DNA from 4 places in the Oerskovia sp. PE-21s genome. Region 1 is predicted to be linked to each of the others. Evidence: riboswitches for the same ligand, from Rfam matches in the RefSeq annotation. Region 1 holds a riboswitch; each other region holds the start of a gene.
The links. A riboswitch is a leader RNA that binds a small molecule or an ion and turns the genes downstream of it on or off. The one in region 1 is predicted to bind S-adenosylmethionine.
Positions count from the first base shown of each region.

Region 2: another riboswitch for S-adenosylmethionine. It lies ahead of ACZDYF_RS08720 (methylenetetrahydrofolate reductase); the one in region 1 lies ahead of ACZDYF_RS10705 (rhodanese-like domain-containing protein).
Region 3: another riboswitch for S-adenosylmethionine. It lies ahead of ACZDYF_RS09050 (hypothetical protein); the one in region 1 lies ahead of ACZDYF_RS10705 (rhodanese-like domain-containing protein).
Region 4: another riboswitch for S-adenosylmethionine. It lies ahead of ACZDYF_RS12255 (ABC transporter substrate-binding protein); the one in region 1 lies ahead of ACZDYF_RS10705 (rhodanese-like domain-containing protein).

Region 1 is NZ_JBUXJM010000004.1:432,747-436,896, reverse strand. Features, by position in the region: gene ACZDYF_RS10715 (aminotransferase class V-fold PLP-dependent enzyme) at 1-183, opposite strand, end outside; SAM riboswitch class IV at 225-339, opposite strand; gene ACZDYF_RS10710 (phosphotransferase enzyme family protein) at 437-1,264, opposite strand; SAM riboswitch class I at 1,339-1,431, shown strand; gene ACZDYF_RS10705 (rhodanese-like domain-containing protein) at 1,438-1,902, shown strand; gene ACZDYF_RS10700 (O-succinylhomoserine sulfhydrylase) at 1,923-3,182, shown strand; gene ACZDYF_RS10695 (LLM class flavin-dependent oxidoreductase) at 3,297-4,150, shown strand, end outside.
Region 2 is NZ_JBUXJM010000004.1:21,630-25,779, reverse strand. Features, by position in the region: gene ACZDYF_RS08730 (glycoside hydrolase family 31 protein) at 1-216, shown strand, start outside; gene ACZDYF_RS08725 (outer membrane protein assembly factor BamB family protein) at 393-1,823, opposite strand; SAM riboswitch class I at 2,039-2,141, shown strand; gene ACZDYF_RS08720 (methylenetetrahydrofolate reductase) at 2,254-3,303, shown strand; gene metE (5-methyltetrahydropteroyltriglutamate--homocysteine S-methyltransferase) at 3,324-4,150, shown strand, end outside.
Region 3 is NZ_JBUXJM010000004.1:100,987-105,136, reverse strand. Features, by position in the region: gene ACZDYF_RS09060 (polysaccharide deacetylase family protein) at 1-1,052, shown strand, start outside; gene ACZDYF_RS09055 (cold-shock protein) at 1,235-1,438, shown strand; SAM riboswitch class IV at 1,568-1,679, shown strand; gene ACZDYF_RS09050 (hypothetical protein) at 1,785-2,159, shown strand; gene ACZDYF_RS09045 (hypothetical protein) at 2,292-3,008, shown strand; gene ACZDYF_RS09040 (transglutaminase-like domain-containing protein) at 3,154-4,150, shown strand, end outside.
Region 4 is NZ_JBUXJM010000005.1:247,059-251,208, reverse strand. Features, by position in the region: gene ACZDYF_RS12260 (ABC transporter permease) at 1-236, opposite strand, end outside; gene ACZDYF_RS12255 (ABC transporter substrate-binding protein) at 361-2,013, opposite strand; SAM riboswitch class IV at 2,304-2,415, opposite strand; gene proB (glutamate 5-kinase) at 2,487-3,629, opposite strand; gene obgE (GTPase ObgE) at 3,880-4,150, opposite strand, start outside.

The DNA.
Region 1 (4,150 bases):
GTACAGCGGCAGGACCTCGGTGACCCGGTCGGCCACGACCTGAAGCGCCGGGGCCGAGGCCGCGACGTCGAGGTTCGCGTACGGGACGCTGCGCCCGTCGACGAGGGGGACCAGGGTGTCGCCGCCCACGACGGGCAGCACGGCACACGAGGTAGGGGCTTCGATGACTGCATGTGCGCTCATGGCACGTCCTCCGGTGGTCGTCGGAGTTCGCCGTGCCGGCCCCTCCGCGCTTGCCCCCCTCCTGATAGAGAGGGACCTGGTCGTCACCCGGGGCACCCCACCGCGGAGGAGGGTTGCCGGCCAGCAAACCGGGGTTTTGCGCTGGCACTCATGACCTGGTGTCCAGGATGGTCGAGGCGCGCGGAGCGTGTCAACCGGTGGGCACCGCGTCTCGGATGGTGGTCAGGGTGGTCTGTCAGGCGGGCAAGAGGGCTCAGACGGGCGAGGAGTCCGCGAGGTTCCGAGCGCGCCGCGCGTCGGCCCGGTACATGGCCGCGTGCTCCCGGAGGTCGTCGCGTCCGGTCGCGGCCGCACGCTCGTCCGTGAACGCCGCGAGCTCGTCGAGCCGCGCGACCACGACGGTCAGGACCTCCCGGCGCGAGTACGCCATCCCGTAGGCGGCGACCAGCACGTCGAGCCGCGCCAACGGGTCCAGCCGCCCGACGGCGTCGCCCCCCGCGGAGTCCCCGGCGTCCGCCACGAGGGGCGCGAGCCGGTAGCCGAGGTAGGCCAGGTCCCAGATCCGGGGGCCGGGGCTCGCGGTGTCGAAGTCGATGAGCCCGACCACGGCCCCGTCACGGAAGACCAGGTTGTACGGGGCGACGTCGTTGTGGCACACGACCTCGGCTGGCTCGTGCGGCGCGGTCTGCCAGGTGGGGGCCGCCGGCGGAGCGTCGAGGACGGGGGCAGCGGTGCGTGCGTCGAGGAACCCGACGCTCGCGTCGTGCACGCGCCGCAGCAGCGCGCCCGCGCCCCGGAGCACCGACTCGTCCCAGACCCACGGGGGCAGCGGGTAGTTCCCGACGTCACCGGGGAGGAAGGACAGCACCTCGCGCCCCTGCTCGTCCGTCCCGAGCGGCTCGGGCACCTCGGTGACGCCCTGTGCGCGCAGGTGCCGCAGGAGCGCCTGGACCGTGGGCGTCCAGGGCCCTGCGGTGCGGCGGACGGTGTCGCCTCGCCGCACCACGGTCGTCGAGTTCCCACCGGCCAGGGGCTCCTCGGCCTGGTCGGGCGCGCGGTCGGGTTCGGGGAGGTGGCTCATGCGCAGGAACCTAGCCCGACCACCCTGCGAGACACCTGTTCTTTTCCGTGGTCACGGTGGCGTACGATCCGACGCAACCATCCAGAGCGGCTGAGTGACTTGGCACGATGACGCCGCAGCAACCCCCCGGTGACGGGCGAGGGTGCTACCGCCACGACCGATGGAGGATCACCATGAGTGCCCCCGACCGCGCGACCGCTGCCCCGGTCCCCGACGCCCGTCCCGCCGACGGGTACGCCGGCGACATCACGCCCCAGCAGGCGTGGACCCTTCTCCAGAGCGACCCGAGCGCCGTCCTCGTGGACGTCCGCACCGACGCCGAGTGGCGTTTCGTCGGGGTCCCCGACCTGTCCTCGACGGGCCGCGAGCCCGTCCTGACCCAGTGGGTCGACGTCGCGGGCCGCCCGAACCCGGCGTTCGTCGCGGAGCTCACCGCGGCCGGGCTGAGCCCCCAGCGTCCGGTCGTCTTCCTGTGCCGCTCGGGAGCCCGCTCGATCGGCGCGGCCAAGGCCGCGACCGCCGCGGGGCTGGGTCCCGCGTACAACGTCCTCGAGGGTTTCGAGGGAGCGCTCGACGGCGCCGGTCACCGTGGTTCCGACGGCTGGCGCGCCGCGGGCCTGCCCTGGACGCAGTCGTGAGCGCCGCGACCGGGGACGGCGTGCTCCGCATCCCCGCCGGCGTCCCGGGCGGCTCGGGTCGTGGCCCCCTCCCCCGTTCGGTCCGTCCCGACACGCTCGCGGTGCGCGGCGGCCACGCCCGCACCAACTTCGAGGAGACGAGCGAGGCGCTCTTCCTCACGCAGGGCTACGTGTACGGGAGCGCCGCGGAGGCCGAGGCCGCGTTCACGGGCGAGGTCGACCGCTTCATCTACTCGCGCTACGGCAACCCGACGGTGCACACGTTCGAGGAGCGGCTGCGCCTCATCGAGGGCGCCGAGGCCTGCTACGCGACCGCGTCGGGCATGTCCGCGGTCTTCACCTCGCTCGCGGCGCTGGTCGGTGCCGGGTCGCGCATCGTCGCGGCCCGCGCGCTGTTCGGCTCGTCGCTCGTGATCTTCGACGAGATCTTCGCCAAGTGGGGCGTGCGCACCGACTACGTCGACGGTCACGTGCTCTCGCAGTGGGAGGAGGCGCTGTCGACCCCCGCGGACGTCGTCTTCTTCGAGACCCCGTCCAACCCCATGCAGGACGTGATCGACGTGCGCCGCGTGAGCGAGCTCGCGCACGCCGCGGGTGCCGTCGTCGTGCTCGACAACGTGTTCGCCACCCCCGTCCTGCAGAAGCCGCTCGAGCTCGGCGCCGACGTCGTCGTGTACTCGGCGACCAAGCACATCGACGGTCAGGGCCGTGTGCTGGGCGGCGCGATCCTGGGCTCCGAGGAGTACGTCAAGGGACCCGTCCAGACCTTCATCCGCAACACGGGCCCCTCTCTCAGCGCGTTCAACGCCTGGGTCCTGGTCAAGGGGCTCGAGACGCTGTCGGTGCGCGTCAAGGCGCAGAACGCCTCGGCCCTCCAGGTCGCGACCGCGCTCGAGGATCTGCCCGGCGTCACGGCCGTGCGCTACCCGTTCCTCGCCTCGCACCCGCAGGTCGAGCTCGCCAAGGCCCAGCAGAGCGGGGGCGGGACGGTCGTGACGTTCAACCTCGACGTGCCGGGCGCCGACGACCCGGGCACCGACCCCGAGCTCCTCAAGAAGCGCACGTTCCAGTTCCTCGACTCCCTGCGGGTCGTGGACATCTCCAACAACCTGGGTGACGCCAAGTCGCTCATCACGCACCCCGCGACCACGACGCACCGCAAGCTGGGGCCGGAGGGGCGTGCCGCCGTCGGGATCGCGGAGACGACCGTGCGCCTGTCGATCGGCCTCGAGGACCCGCTCGACCTGATCGAGGACGTCGAGCAGGCGCTGCGCCGCTGACCGTGCCGCCGGGTGCGGAGTACGTGTCGTGAAACCTGCCCGACGACGACACGTACTCCGCACCCAGCGGCCGCGCAGGAATACCCCGGCCGTATCCCGGGGTTGCACCAGGCGATGACTACCTCGCCGCGCCTCTCCGTCCTCGACCTCGTCCCCGTCCGCTCGGGACAGTCCTCCGCCCAGGCCATCGCCGCCTCCCTGGACCTCGTGCGCCTCGCCGACCGCCTCGGCTTCACGCGCTACTGGTTCGCCGAGCACCACAACATGCCCGCGGTCGCGGCGTCGGCACCGCCCGTCATGATCTCGGCGGCCGCCGCGGTGACCGAGCGGATCCGCGTCGGGTCGGGCGGCGTCATGCTCCCCAACCACGCGCCGCTCGTCGTCGCGGAGCAGTTCGCGGTCCTGGAGGCCATGGCTCCGGGGCGCGTCGACCTGGGCATCGGGCGCGCGCCCGGCAGCGACCCGGTCGTCACCGCCCTGCTGCGCAGCAGCGGCCCGACGTCCGACGTCGACCGCTTCCCCCAGCACGTCCAGGACATCCGCTCGCTCATGAGCTCCGAGGGCGCCTCGGTCCGCCTCACGACCGGTCAGGTCTACGACGTCCACGCGACTCCGGCCGCCGAGTCGGTGCCGACCGTGTGGTTGCTCGGGTCGAGCGACTACTCCGCGCGCCTGGCCGCCGAGCTCGGCCTGCCGTACGTGTTCGCCAACCACTTCTCGGGCGCCGGCATCGACGAGATCCTCGCCCTCTACCGCGACGGCTACCGCCCGTCGGCCGAGCACCCTGCGCCGGAGACGTTCCTGACGGTCAACGTGTCGGTCGCCCCGACGCTCGACGAGGCACGCGCCCGCGCGCTGCCGCAGGCGCGCATGATGGCCCGCCTGCGCTCGGGGAAGCCGCTGGGCGCCCAGGAGACGGTCGAGGACGCCGCGTCCACGCCGCTCGACGGGCTCACGTCCCAGATGGC
Region 2 (4,150 bases), 410 kb from region 1:
GACCTGCTCGTCCACCCCGTGACCGAGGAGGGCGCGCCCACCTGGACCACGTACCTCCCCGCCGGGGAGTGGATCGACGCCTGGACGGGGCGGCCCGCCACCGGCGAGGCCCACGGTTCCGGGGTCCTCGTGACGCGGGACGTCCCGCGCGACGTCATCCCGGTGTACGTGCGCGCCGCGGCCTGGGACGACATGGCTCCGGTGTTCGCGAGGTAGCCCCTCCGGCCGGGCGACTGACGACGCCGCGCCAGAGGCAGGGCCCCACCCGTGGTCACGGGTAGGGCCCTGTCTCGTCCGCGTGACTGCTCCCGAGGCACGTGCTGCTCCTACGACGACAGGTGACGGCCCGTGTCCGTCGTCGGCACCTGAGCACCGGAGCCTTGTTGACGCCGTCAGCCGAAAGCCGTGACCTGGGCTTCGTCGATCCTCAGCAGCCGACCTCCCCCAGCGGCCAGCTCGTACGGGTCCCCGGTGTGCTCCTGGGTCCATCGCACGTCGCCCGTCGCCAGGTCGAGGGCGGTGACCGAGCTCGTGCCGGGCGCGGTGGGGACGACGAGGAGCGCGGAGAAACCGTCGGTGAACGTGCCGGTCACGCGGTACGACACCGCACCGGACGCGGGGTCGGCCGCCCGCCGCCACCGTTCCTCACCCGTCGTGGCGTCCAGGGCGACCGTCTCCCGGTCGACCGTCTGCACCATCACGACGTCCGCGCCGCGGACGAGCACCTGACGCGCGGCGACCGGTGCGGTCCAGGCGGTCGTGCCGTCCCTGTGGACGGCGAGGAGCGCCTCCCCCTGGTCGAGCAGGACGAGGTGAGGCGCCAGGAGGTCGCGGGCACCTTCCCCGAGCACGAGCCCCTCGTTCGTCCAGAGCACCGTGCTGTCGGCCGAGACGGCTTCGACAGGTCCCGCGACGGCCGTCCCCGACGAGCGGAGGTAGGACCCGTTGCCCAGGGCGATGACCTGCACCATCGCCGACGTTTCGTCGACGACCTGCCCCCCAGGCGTCAGGTAGGACAGGACGCCACATCCGTGGACCGCCACCGTCCCCGACCGGTAGACCGCACGGACGGCATCACCTTCCGTCGCGCACAGGGGGTCCTGCGCGTCCTCCCTCACGGTCAGCCGTCGCTCCCACGCCACCGTGCCCGTCCGGACGTCGACGGACCGGACCACGACCCCCGTCTCGTCTCTGGCGGCCTGGAGCACCGTCCCGCCGGGACCGGCGACCGCCTCGCCCCAGCGTGGGTCCATCTCTACCTCGGCCACCACCGCACCGTCGACGCTCACGAGTCGGGCCGCGGTGGCCTCCTCCCCCTGGCCCAGGCACACGAAGGCCGACACCTCCGCCGTTCCCTCGGCGCGCACCTGGTCGGCGGCGCAGACCTGCCGGGTCAGGTCGTCCAGCCGCCAGCGCTCGTCGCCCGACCCGAGGTCGTACCCGACGGTCCCGGAGCGCCCCGGGACCACCAGCAGGTCCCCCACGGTGAGCGGCTGGCCCCCGTCGCGGTCGACGCTCCACTCGGCACGCGGCGCGTAGGTGAGGTCGAAGATCCTGTCCTCGGACGAGCGGAGCGTCTCGAGCGCGTCGTCCTGGGCCGCCCCGTCGCGCGTCACGACGACCGCGGCCGCCACCCCGAGCGTTCCGAGACCGACGGCGAGGCCGACCAGACGGGCGGCGCGACGCCGTCGTGCCGTACGGGTGAGGGGGCGTCGCGTCCGCTCCCGACGAGCAGGCTCCGGGACGCCCGAGCCCGGGTCGACACCCTCGGACGAGTCGTCGAGCACGAACGAGACCTGCTGCTGGCTGCGTCGGCGAGGCACGCCCGGAGCATAGCGGCGACGTCGGGGAGGATCGCCCGGCGGTCCGGGAGGGCGCCGACAGGCGTACGTTGGAAGGGCGACCGCAGGGACCGACGAAGGGATCTGCGACCGCGTGGACGGACGCCGGAGCGGGGCCGAGGAACCACTCCGGACCCCTCCGTCTCACGCTTCGAGCAGATATTGGCTCAGATCATGGATTCCCCCTACGATCGTCAACACCATCCAGAGCGGTCGAGAGTCCTGGCTCGTTGACACCGCAGCAACCCCCCAACGGAAGCCTCTCGCGGGTACGGGTGCTACAGCCAGGTTCGATGGAGCGATTCATGACCGAGGCATCTTTCCGCGCACCCCTGCACCGCACCGGGGTCCCCCGCGCCAGCCGTCCGGCCGCCCTGGCCACCACCAGCACGACCCTCCTGACGGCCGCCCGATGAGCATCGTCGACCTGGGGCACTTCGGGCACGAGGCACCGCGGCCCACGGTGTCGTTCGAGCTCATGCCCCCGCGCCGCCCCGACGCCGCGCCCAAGTTCTGGGAGACGGCCCGCCGCCTCGTCGCGACCTCACCCGACTTCGTGTCGGTCACCTACGGCGCGGCCGGCACGGACCGCGAGACCTCGCGCCGCGTCATCAGCCAGCTCCTGCACGGCACGCCCGTGCTGCCCATCGCGCACCTGACCTGCGTGGGCGCCTCGCGCGAGGACGTCGAGGACGTCATCACGGACTTCCTCGACGCGGGCGTGCGCAGCTTCCTCGCCCTGCGCGGGGACCCTCCGCGCGACCAGCCCGACTGGCGCCCCGCCGAGGACGGCGTGCGGTCGAGCACCGAGCTCGTGGCCCTGCTGCGCGAGGTCGAGGCCGCACGCTGCGCCGCGAGCCCGAGCGTCGCGCTGCGCGGCGCGGCCCGCCCCCTGACCATCGCGGTCGCGACGTTCCCCGACGGCAACCTCGCCGCGGGCACGAGCCGCACCCAGGAGGTGCGCCGCCTCTGGCAGAAGCAGCAGGCCGGAGCGGACTTCGCGATCACGCAGCTCTTCTACGAGGCGTCGTCCTACATCGACTTCGTGGCCGAGGCGCGCGCCGCGGGCGTGACCATCCCCATCCTCGCGGGCCTCCTGCCCATGACGGACCCGGCCCGCCTCGCGCGTGTCGAGGAGCTCACGGGCGTCCCCGCGCCGCGCCGCGTCGTCGAGGCCCTCGAGGCGGAGCCGGACCCGGACGCGCGCCACGCGCTGGGCATCCGGCACTCGGTCGAGCTCGCGCGCCAGGTCCTCGCGGCCGGCGCGCCCGGCCTCCACATCTACACCTTCAACAAGCACCAAGCCGCTCTAGACCTGCTCGAGGGAGTCGACCTCGGCGGTGGGGCAGCGGGGGACGCCAGCGGCGTCTCGTCCCGCACCCCCGACCTGGCCAGCGGGCCGTGGGTCTCCGGCACTCCCCTTCCCTCCGCCGAGCCTGCCCTGGGCAGCTCCTCGGTCTGACCAGTTCAGAGGTATTCACCATGAGTGCACCCACGTTCCCCTCCGGTTCCGTCCTCGGCTACCCCCGCATCGGCCCGCGCCGCGAGCTCAAGAAGGCCGTCGAGTCCTTCTGGGCCGGCAGGACAACGGCCGACGAGCTCGAGGCCACGGCCTCGGCGCTGCGCGTCGCGGCCGCCCAGCGTCTCGTCGACCTGGGCCTCGACGCCTCGTCGGGCGCCGTGCCCGGCTCGTTCTCCTACTACGACCAGGTGCTCGACGTCGTCGCTCTCCTCGGGGCGGTCCCGTCGCGCTTCGCGTCGCTCACCGACGAGAAGGGCGCGCTGGACCTCGCGGGCTACTTCACGGTCGCGCGCGGCGCCGGCGAGGACGCCCCGCTCGAGATGACCAAGTGGTTCGACACGAACTACCACTACCTGGTCCCCGAGGTCAGCGAGTCCACGCCATTCCGCTTCGCGGACGACCGCGTCGTGCGCCAGTTCGTCGAGGCCAAGGACGCGGGCGTCGTGACCCGGCCCGTCGTCGTCGGGCCCGTGACGTTCCTCGCGCTGTCCAAGGCCGCCGACGACAGCGCGCCCGGCTTCAGCCCGCTCTCGCGCCTCGCGGACGTCCTGCCCGTGTACGTCGAGCTGCTGCGCGCCCTGGCCGCGGCCGGTGCACCGTGGGTGCAGCTCGACGAGCCGGCGCTCGTGTCCGACTCGATCGACGTTCCGGCCGCCGAGGTCCACGCCGCGGTCTCCGAGGCGTACCGCGTGCTCGCGACCGAGCTCGCGGTGGGCACCGAGCGCCCCGCGATCCTCGTGGGCGCGCCGTTCGGCGGGCTCCAGGGTGAGCACGACGGCCTCGCGCT
Region 3 (4,150 bases), 330 kb from region 1:
ACTCCTTCACGGGCGGGGCGAACGGCACGACCGGCGCCCAGACGTTCTACACCGACCTCCCGCGCGCGACCACGACGTGGTCCTCGGACCTCTTCACGGCCGACGGCCGCAAGCAGGCCGCGCAGTGGGTCGACGCGGCGCTCGACCAGGCCGGGCTCGGGTTCGAGGAGCCGGTGCCCGCGTCGGAGGACACCTTCCGGGACGTTCGCCTGGGGCCCGACGGCGCCGCGACCCTGGTCTTCTCCCCCGGCCTGGTCTCTGCCCGCTCGGACGGAGAGCTGGCCGTGCGCTTCGAGCCCGACGCGACGCGGACGGTCCTGTCCGCGGTCGGGAAGCAGCTCGCGGACACCGCGTCGAGCGGCACCCCGTTCATGGGGATCACGCCGCCGCCCGTCGAACCCCCCGTGACGACCCCGCCCGTGCCGCCCGCGTCCCCGGGAGCCCCGGACTGCTCGGTGCTCAGGTGCGTGGCCCTGACGTTCGACGACGGACCCGGCAAGCACACGTCGCGCCTGCTCGACACCCTCGCCGAGAAGCAGGCCAAGGCGACGTTCTTCCTCGTCGGCCGGTCCGTCACGTCGCACCCCGACCTGGTCCGCCGCGAGGTCGCCGAAGGGCACGCCATCGGTAACCACACCTGGTCCCACCCGGACTTGTCCAAGCTCGGCTCGGACCAGATCACGGACGAGCTGACGTCGACGGCGGACGCGGTCGAGGCCGCGTCAGGCGTCCGACCGACCCTCGTACGCCCTCCGTACGGCGCGAGGAGCGACACTGTGACGAGCGTCCTCTCCGAGCGGAACGAGCCGGCGATCCTGTGGGACGTCGACACCGAGGACTGGAAGAACAAGGACACGGCCATGACGACCGAGCGGGCGCTCGCAGGCGTCCGACCTGGGGCGATCCTCCTGATGCACGACATCCACGCCTCGACCGTCGACGCCGTCCCGGGCATCGTGGACGGTCTGCGGGCTGCCGGCTACACGCTCGTGACGGTGCCCGATTTGCTCGGCCCTGACCTGGTTGGCGGGCAGGCGTACTTCAATCGTTAGCATCAGGGCTAGCACAGTCGGAGTAACCCCTGTACCGTAGCCGGTGAGATTGCAGTGCCTCGCTTGTCCTTGCGCAACGGCCCCATGCCACCGCGAACCTTGTTACCCAAGAGTTGACGACGAACACCGTGATGTTCGGCTCCAGATCATGGAGCTGTTTGAAACTCTAGAAGGAGATCCCCATGGCATTGGGAACCGTGAAGTGGTTCAACGGCGAAAAGGGCTACGGCTTCATCGCACCTGAGGACGGCAGCGCCGACGTGTTCGCGCACTACTCCGCCATCCAGACGCAGGGCTTCCGCTCGCTCGAGGAGAACCAGCGCGTCGAGTTCGACGTGACGCAGGGCCCCAAGGGCCCGCAGGCGGAGAACATCCGCCCGCTCTGATCTCACTCGCCTCCGGGCGTAGCTGATCATTGAACGAGTGCCCCCGACCGTCTCGGTCGGGGGCACTCGTGCGTCCAGGACCAGGTGCTCCCTGTGCTCGGTCGGTGACGCCGTGGTAGAACTGAGAACGGTCCAGAGGACCAGCGAACCGCCCTCCGGCGTGCTGGTCCGGCAACCGCGCGACGCGCACGGTGCTCCCGGAGGAAGACCCGCCCCCACGACCGTGGGGGAAGAGCGAGGCCCGACGTCGTAGGGCGCCTCCTCGTGCCCCTCATCCGGGGAGCCTCCCGGGTGGGCGTGCGCACGCGGGTGAGCCCCGTCGTCGGGCACGGAGAGAAGGAGCACCATGGCCGAGCGCGTCATGGAACGCCGGGCGACGGTCGTCGCCTGTCCCCCGCCCACCGTGTGCGACCGGTTCGACGCCGGGCACCTGCTGCACCCCGTCCACGAGCGCATGCTCCGCAACCGGCCCTGGGGATGGCGCGAGGGCGTCGTGCTCGCGGTGCGCACGACCAGCGGCGGCACCGAGGTCGTCGTCGAGTACGCGACGGGCGAGGGAGCGTGCCGGGTGTGGCACCACACGAGCCTCGCCCTCGACCCCGGGGCGACCGTGCGGGTGCACGAGCAGTACCACGCGCTCGAGCTCGCGGGACGGGCGCTCAACGTGCGGCTGGTCGGCGGGGTGGGTCCGGCGCCGGAGCCGCCCCACGCTCGCCGCTAAGTGCGTGATCCGGCTGCGACTCGCCGGGCGTCTCACAGCCGGATCATGCACTCGGCGGAACGGGCGGGCCGGGCGCCGCGTTGAACCGGTGAGGGCACCCGCCCTCGACGGTTCGACCAGAAGGACACGCTCATGGGATTCCTCGACCGCCTCCTCGGCCGCGCCCCGCAGGACGACGGGCCCCACGGCTCGGCAGACCGTCCCGGTGCGCCCGCCTACGGCACGCCACCCCCTGCCCGGACCGGCCCCGCGCGCAGCGAGGACGACGTCGCGATCGACCGCTACCGCTACCTGCTGCGCACGGCTCCCCCGGAGGCCGTCGAGCAGGCGCACGCCGAGGCGTTCGAGCGGCTGACGCCCGAGCAGCGTCGACGCGTGCTGACCGAGCTGGGTGAGAACGTGCCGCCCGCCGAGCGCGCTACCTCCGACGACCCGCAGTCGCTCGCCCGCATGGCGACCCGCGCCGAGATGCGCAACCCCGGCACGCTCGAACGGTCGTTCGGCGGCAGGCAGGGCGGGCCGGGCGGGCCGGGCATGGGCTCGATGATCGGCTCGAGCATGCTCGGCACCATCGCGGGCGTCGTGATCGGCTCCGCGGTCGCCAACATGATGTTCGGCCCGATGTTCGGCGACCCCACGGCCGACTTCGCGGGCGACGGCGGCACCTCGGGCGCAGGCGACCCGGGCGCGACCGAGGGCGACCCCGGAGCCGGCGACCCCGGAGCCGGCGACGCCGGCGGCGGCGACTTCACCGAGGCCGGAGGCGGGGGCGACCTAGGTGGGGGCTTCGGCGACTTCGGCGGTGGGGACTTCGGCGGTGGGGACTTCGGCGGGTTCGGAGACTTCTGAGGACCTCGTCCGCCCGGCCGTCGCTCGGCCGTCGCTCGGACGGAGCCGACGGGCCGCCGGGCCGAGGCATTGCCCTGTCGCGCGACGCGGTCGACACTGGTGCCCGGCATCACGCCGCTCGTGACCCGCGACCTCGGAGGATCCGATGAACGACCCGTCCAACCGCCTCGAGCAGGTCGGCGCGACCGCCGTCCATCCCGCGGTCGCCCGCTGGGTGGCCCACTCGCCGTACTCCTCGCCCGGGGAGCACGCCCACCTCCTGCGGGCAGCGCCCACCGCACCGGACGCCCTGGGGCAGGTCGCGCGCAACGTGATCGCGCACTATCGCGCCGAGGCTGCGGTCATGCCGGCCGAGCGTGCCACGGACGTCGACAGCCGGTGGCTCGCGACGATCCTCGACCTCGACCACTCCCGGCACGGGACCGCGCTCACCGAGCCCCGAGAGGTCTGCGACCGGGTGGGAGGCTGCTGCCGGGACCACGCCCTGCTGACGGTCGGAGTGCTGCGCGAGCACGGCATCCCCGCCAGGACCCGCGTGGGGTTCGTCTCGTACTTCACGCCCGGCTTCCACCACGATCACGTCGTCGTCGAGCACTGGGCGGACGGCCGCTGGGTGCGCTGGGACCCAGAGCTCACCGCGGGAGACCCGGCGTTCCCGTTCGACCCCCTGGATCTTCCACGGGGCACGGGGGACGTGGCCGAGGACCTGGCTCTACCGTTCGTCCCCGCAGCCACGGCCTGGCTCGCGCTCCGTGCCGGGCTGGCGGACGCGGACCTGTTCGGGGTGGACCCGGGGCTGCCGTTCCGCGGCGACTGGTTCGTCCACGACTACGTCGTGTTCGAGCTGGCCCACCGTCAGGGGGACGAGCTGCTGCTGTGGGACACGTGGGGGGCGATGAGCACGGACGACAACCTCGAGGGCGCCGACCTCACGCTGGTCGACGAGATCGCGAAACTGCTCGTCCGTGCCGACCAGGGCGACCAGGAGGCGGAGGACGAGCTCACCGAACGCTATGCCGCCGACGACCGCCTGCATCCTGGGCCACGGGTGCGCACCCTCTCCCTCACGGGACCCAGCAGATGGACCGACCTCACCGACCGGCACCTCGACCTCACCGACCGGCACCTCGACGCTGCCGACA
Region 4 (4,150 bases), on a different contig from region 1:
AGGTGCACCGCTCCCCACAGACCGTGCGCGTACTGGACCAGGACGGGGCGGTCGAGCCCTTGCTCGGCACGCAGGCGCGCGACGAGCTCGGGGTCCGAGAGGTCACCGTCGGCTCCGGCCGCCTTGATCGAGGCCGCGTCGCTCGGCAGGACGTAGAGCAGGAAGAAGGAGATCGTGAAGGCCGCCCACAGGACGAAGCCTCCCTGCCCCAGGCGGCGGGCGATGTACCGGCCCATGGTCGGCTCCTCTCGGGTGGTGGCGCGCAGGTGGTGACGCGGGTCGTGACACGCAGGTGGTCGGCTCGGTGGCGGGAGCGCCGGCCCGGCGGGACGCTCGCGACGCGTCCCGCCGAGCCGCTGCTCAGTCCTGCTGGACCCAGGCGCCGTAGAAGTCGAGGCGGGTCGACGCCTCGAAGCCCAGGCCCTGGACCGTGTCGGCCGCAGCGATCGTCGTCGAGAGCTCGTAGACCGGGATCGCGTGCCCCTGCTGGACCAGGAGACGCGCAGCCTGGGTCACGAGCTCCTGCCGCTCGGCCGGGTCCGTCGACGCGGCCGAGCGGTCGAGCAGGTCGTCGACCTCCTCGGGTGCCCGCTTGTTGATGTTGCGCGCGTTGGCCGAGAAGATCGTGCGCAGCACGTCGGGGTCCGAGCGCGTCAGGTTGTAGTAGTCGAAGTCGAAGTCCCCGGACTTCTTGAGCTCGGTGGACTCGGCGACCGTGACCTGCTTGAGCTGGAGGTCCACGCCGATCTTCGCGAGCTGCTGCTGGACGAGCTCGAGCGGCTCGGCCACCTGCCAGAACGTGACCGTGGTGGACAGCCGCTGACCGTCCTTGACCCGCACACCGTCGGCGCCCTCGACCCAGCCGGCGTCGTCGAGGAGCGCCTCCGCACCGTCCGGGTCGTACGCGAGGTCGTCCGAGACGTCGGCCCACAGCGGGGTCGAGTGCGACAGCACGCTCGTAGCAGGCTCGTCCTGCGGGGTCAGCAGGGTCGCGGCGATCTCCTCGCGGTCGATGCCCTTGCTGATCGCCTGCCGCACCGCCGGGTCGGCGGCGAGCGGTCGCGACTCGTTGGGGAAGAGGTTGAAGACGACGCCCGGGTTCGCCCGGTACGCGAGCCAGAAGCCGTTGCCGTCGAACTGCGGCAGGTCGACCGTGCTGATGGCCGCGGTCGCGTCGATCTGGCCCGAGAGCAGGCTGCCGGTACGCACGCTGGCCTCGGGCACGAACTTCACGGTCACGGTGTCGAGGTACGCCTCCCCGGTGTGGTCGTCGGCCCCGGAGGCCCAGTCGTAGCCGGCGACCTTCTCGAGCACGACCTCCTGGTCGAACGTGTAGGACCTCACCGCGAACGGCCCGGAGCCCACGAACTTCCCGGCGCACCGGTCCTCGACGCTGAGCGCGGCGGAAGCGGGCGAGAGCAGTCCGAGCGAGAACGTCGAGGACGCCTGGAGGAACTGCGCGCTGGGTGCCGAGAAGTCGACCCGCACGGTGCGGGGGTCCACGACCGTGGTTCCCTCGTACCCGACGAGGTAGCCAGAGCCGAGCGAGGCCGCCGCGCCGAGCTCGACGATCTTGTCGAAGTTCGTCTTGACCGCGGCCGCGTCGATCGGCGTGCCGTCGGCGAACGTCGGCCCCTCCCGGAGCGTGAACGTGAAGCTCGTGGCGTCCGCGTCGACCTCCCAGCTCTCCGCGAGCCACGGCAGGATCTCGCCCGTGTCCGGGTCCTGCGCGGTGAGCGAGGCCACGGTCTGGCGGGCCGAGGCGATCGCGTCGTTGTTCCCGACCTGCTGGGGGTCGATGCAGTGCGAGTCGACCGTGACCGCGAAGGTGAGGTTGCCGCCCGGGACGGGCTCCGCCGTCGGGCCGGGGGACGTGCCGTCCGCGGTGCTGCCGCCACCGGAGCCGCACGCCCCGAGCAGGAGCGCCGTCGCGGCGAGCGAGGCCGCGACGAGCGCGCGGCGGGACGGGGCCGTGCGGCCGCCGGGGCCCGAGGGCCAGGTCGAGAGGGACATGCGAGCAGTGCTCCTTCGGTCGTGCGCGCCGTCGGTCCGGCACGGCCGGGGCGCTGAGGGGTCGCCGACGGACCGTGGGTGCGTCGGATCGACGCCGGGCTCACGGTGAGCGGCGGTGGGGGCCGTCAGGGGACGGCGAGGGTGGGACGGGATGTCGGCAGCACGTCAGGAGCGGCGAGGGGTCAGCCGCGTGTCAGCGACAACAGAGCACGAGGGTCCCCGCGTCGAGGCAGCGGACACCCCTGCCGTCGAGCCCCTGTTGCGTTCCGAGTGCGCGCATCGCCCGTTCCTCCGTGTGCTTACCGCGCCCGACGGGTCGCGGTCAGGTACCACCCGGAGCACCCCGTCACGTCGAAGGGTTGCTGGCCAGCGAGCCGGGTCTTGGCGCTGGCGCTCTTCACCTGCCGCACAGGAAAGCCGCCCGAGGCCACCGAGTCAAGGGGTGAGCAGACCGTCCCACCCCGTGAGACGACTCAGGACGCCTTGCGCTTGCGCCCCACGAGCACGAGGTCGTCGCGGTGCACGATCTCGCGGTCGTACCCCTCGCCGAGCTTGTCGCGTAGCTCGTGCGTCGAACGGCCGAGCAGGTCCGGGATGTCGCTCGAGTCGAACGCGACGAGGCCGCGCGCGATCACGCGCCCGTCGGGGGCGACGAGCTCGACGGGGTCGCCCGCGTCGAAGTCTCCCGTGACGCCGACCACGCCCGCGGGCAGCAGCGACGCGCGTCCGCCCAGCACCGCGGCGACCGCCCCCTCGTCGAGCTCGAGTCGTCCGCGCGTGCGGGCCGCGTGCGCGAGCCACAGGCGCCGGCGCGTGGTGCGCTTGCCCGTCACGGCGAACCAGGTCCCCACCTCGTGCCCCGCGAGCGCGCCCTCGGCGTGCGCGGCCTTGGTCAGGACGACCGGGATGCCCGAGCCCGTCGCGATGCGCACCGACTCGAGCTTGGTGAGCATGCCGCCGGTCCCGATCGAGCTGCCCCGGCCCGTGACCTCGATGCCTTCGAGGTCGAGGGCGGACCGGACCTCGCGGATGCGCTGCGTGCCCGGGCGCGAGGGCGGCCCGTCGTACAGGCCGTCGACGTCGGTCAGCAGGACCATCGCGTCGGCGCGCACCAGGTGCGAGACCAGGGCCGCGAGACGGTCGTTGTCCCCGAAGCGGATCTCGTCGGTCGCGACCGCGTCGTTCTCGTTGACGACCGGCACGATGCCCAGGTCCAGGAGCCGCTCGAGCGAGCGCTGCGCGTTGCGGTAGTGCCCGCGGCGGATGGTGTCCTCGGCCGTGAGGAGCACCTGGCCCACGCGGATGCCGTACTCGGCGAACGCCTGGGCGTAGCGGGCGACCAGGAGCCCCTGCCCCACCGAGGCCGCGGCCTGGGCCGTCGCGAGGTCGCGCGGTCGCGCGCTCAGGCCCAGCGGACCGATCCCCGCGGCGATCGCCCCCGACGTCACCAGCACGACCTGCCCGCCCGCCGCGTGGCGGGCCGCGATCACGTCGACGAGCGCGTGCAGGGCCGGGACGCTGAGGTGCCCGTCCGGTCCGGTGAGGGACGAGGAGCCGATCTTGACGACGACCCGGTGGGCCGTGGCGACCTGGGAGCGTGCGGAGAGCGCATTCACGGGCTCATCATCCCGCGCCGGGCGCTCGGACGGGGCGCCGTTTCACCGTGTGACACCTCACGGTGGGACGGCGTGGGCGGCATGCCGCCGGCCCCGGCCCGACGACGACGCTCCCCCTGGGCGCCCGTGCCGCCCGGGCGCGGGGTCGACACCCCCGGGGACGCCGCAGGGCGGGCACGACCCGAGGGGCCGTACCCGCCCTGCGGGCGGACGTGCACGGTCGACGACGCTCGTCGACCCGCGCGGGAGGTCAGTCCTGGTCGGGGTCCGTCCAGTGGCCGGACTCGCGCTCGGTCCAGAGCTCGGCGCGGGCCTCGGCCTTGGCGTCCATGCGCTCGGTGTACTCGCGGCGCTTGTCCGACCGGGTGGGGCGCGAGGTGTCCTCGAGCCGCAGGTCGGAGCCGCGCGGGCCGCCGAGGAGCTCGGAGCCCGTGATGAGCGTGGGCTCCCAGTCGAACACGACGGCGTTCTTGTCCGAGCCGATGCGCACCTCGTCGCCCGCGACGGCGCCGGCCTTGAAG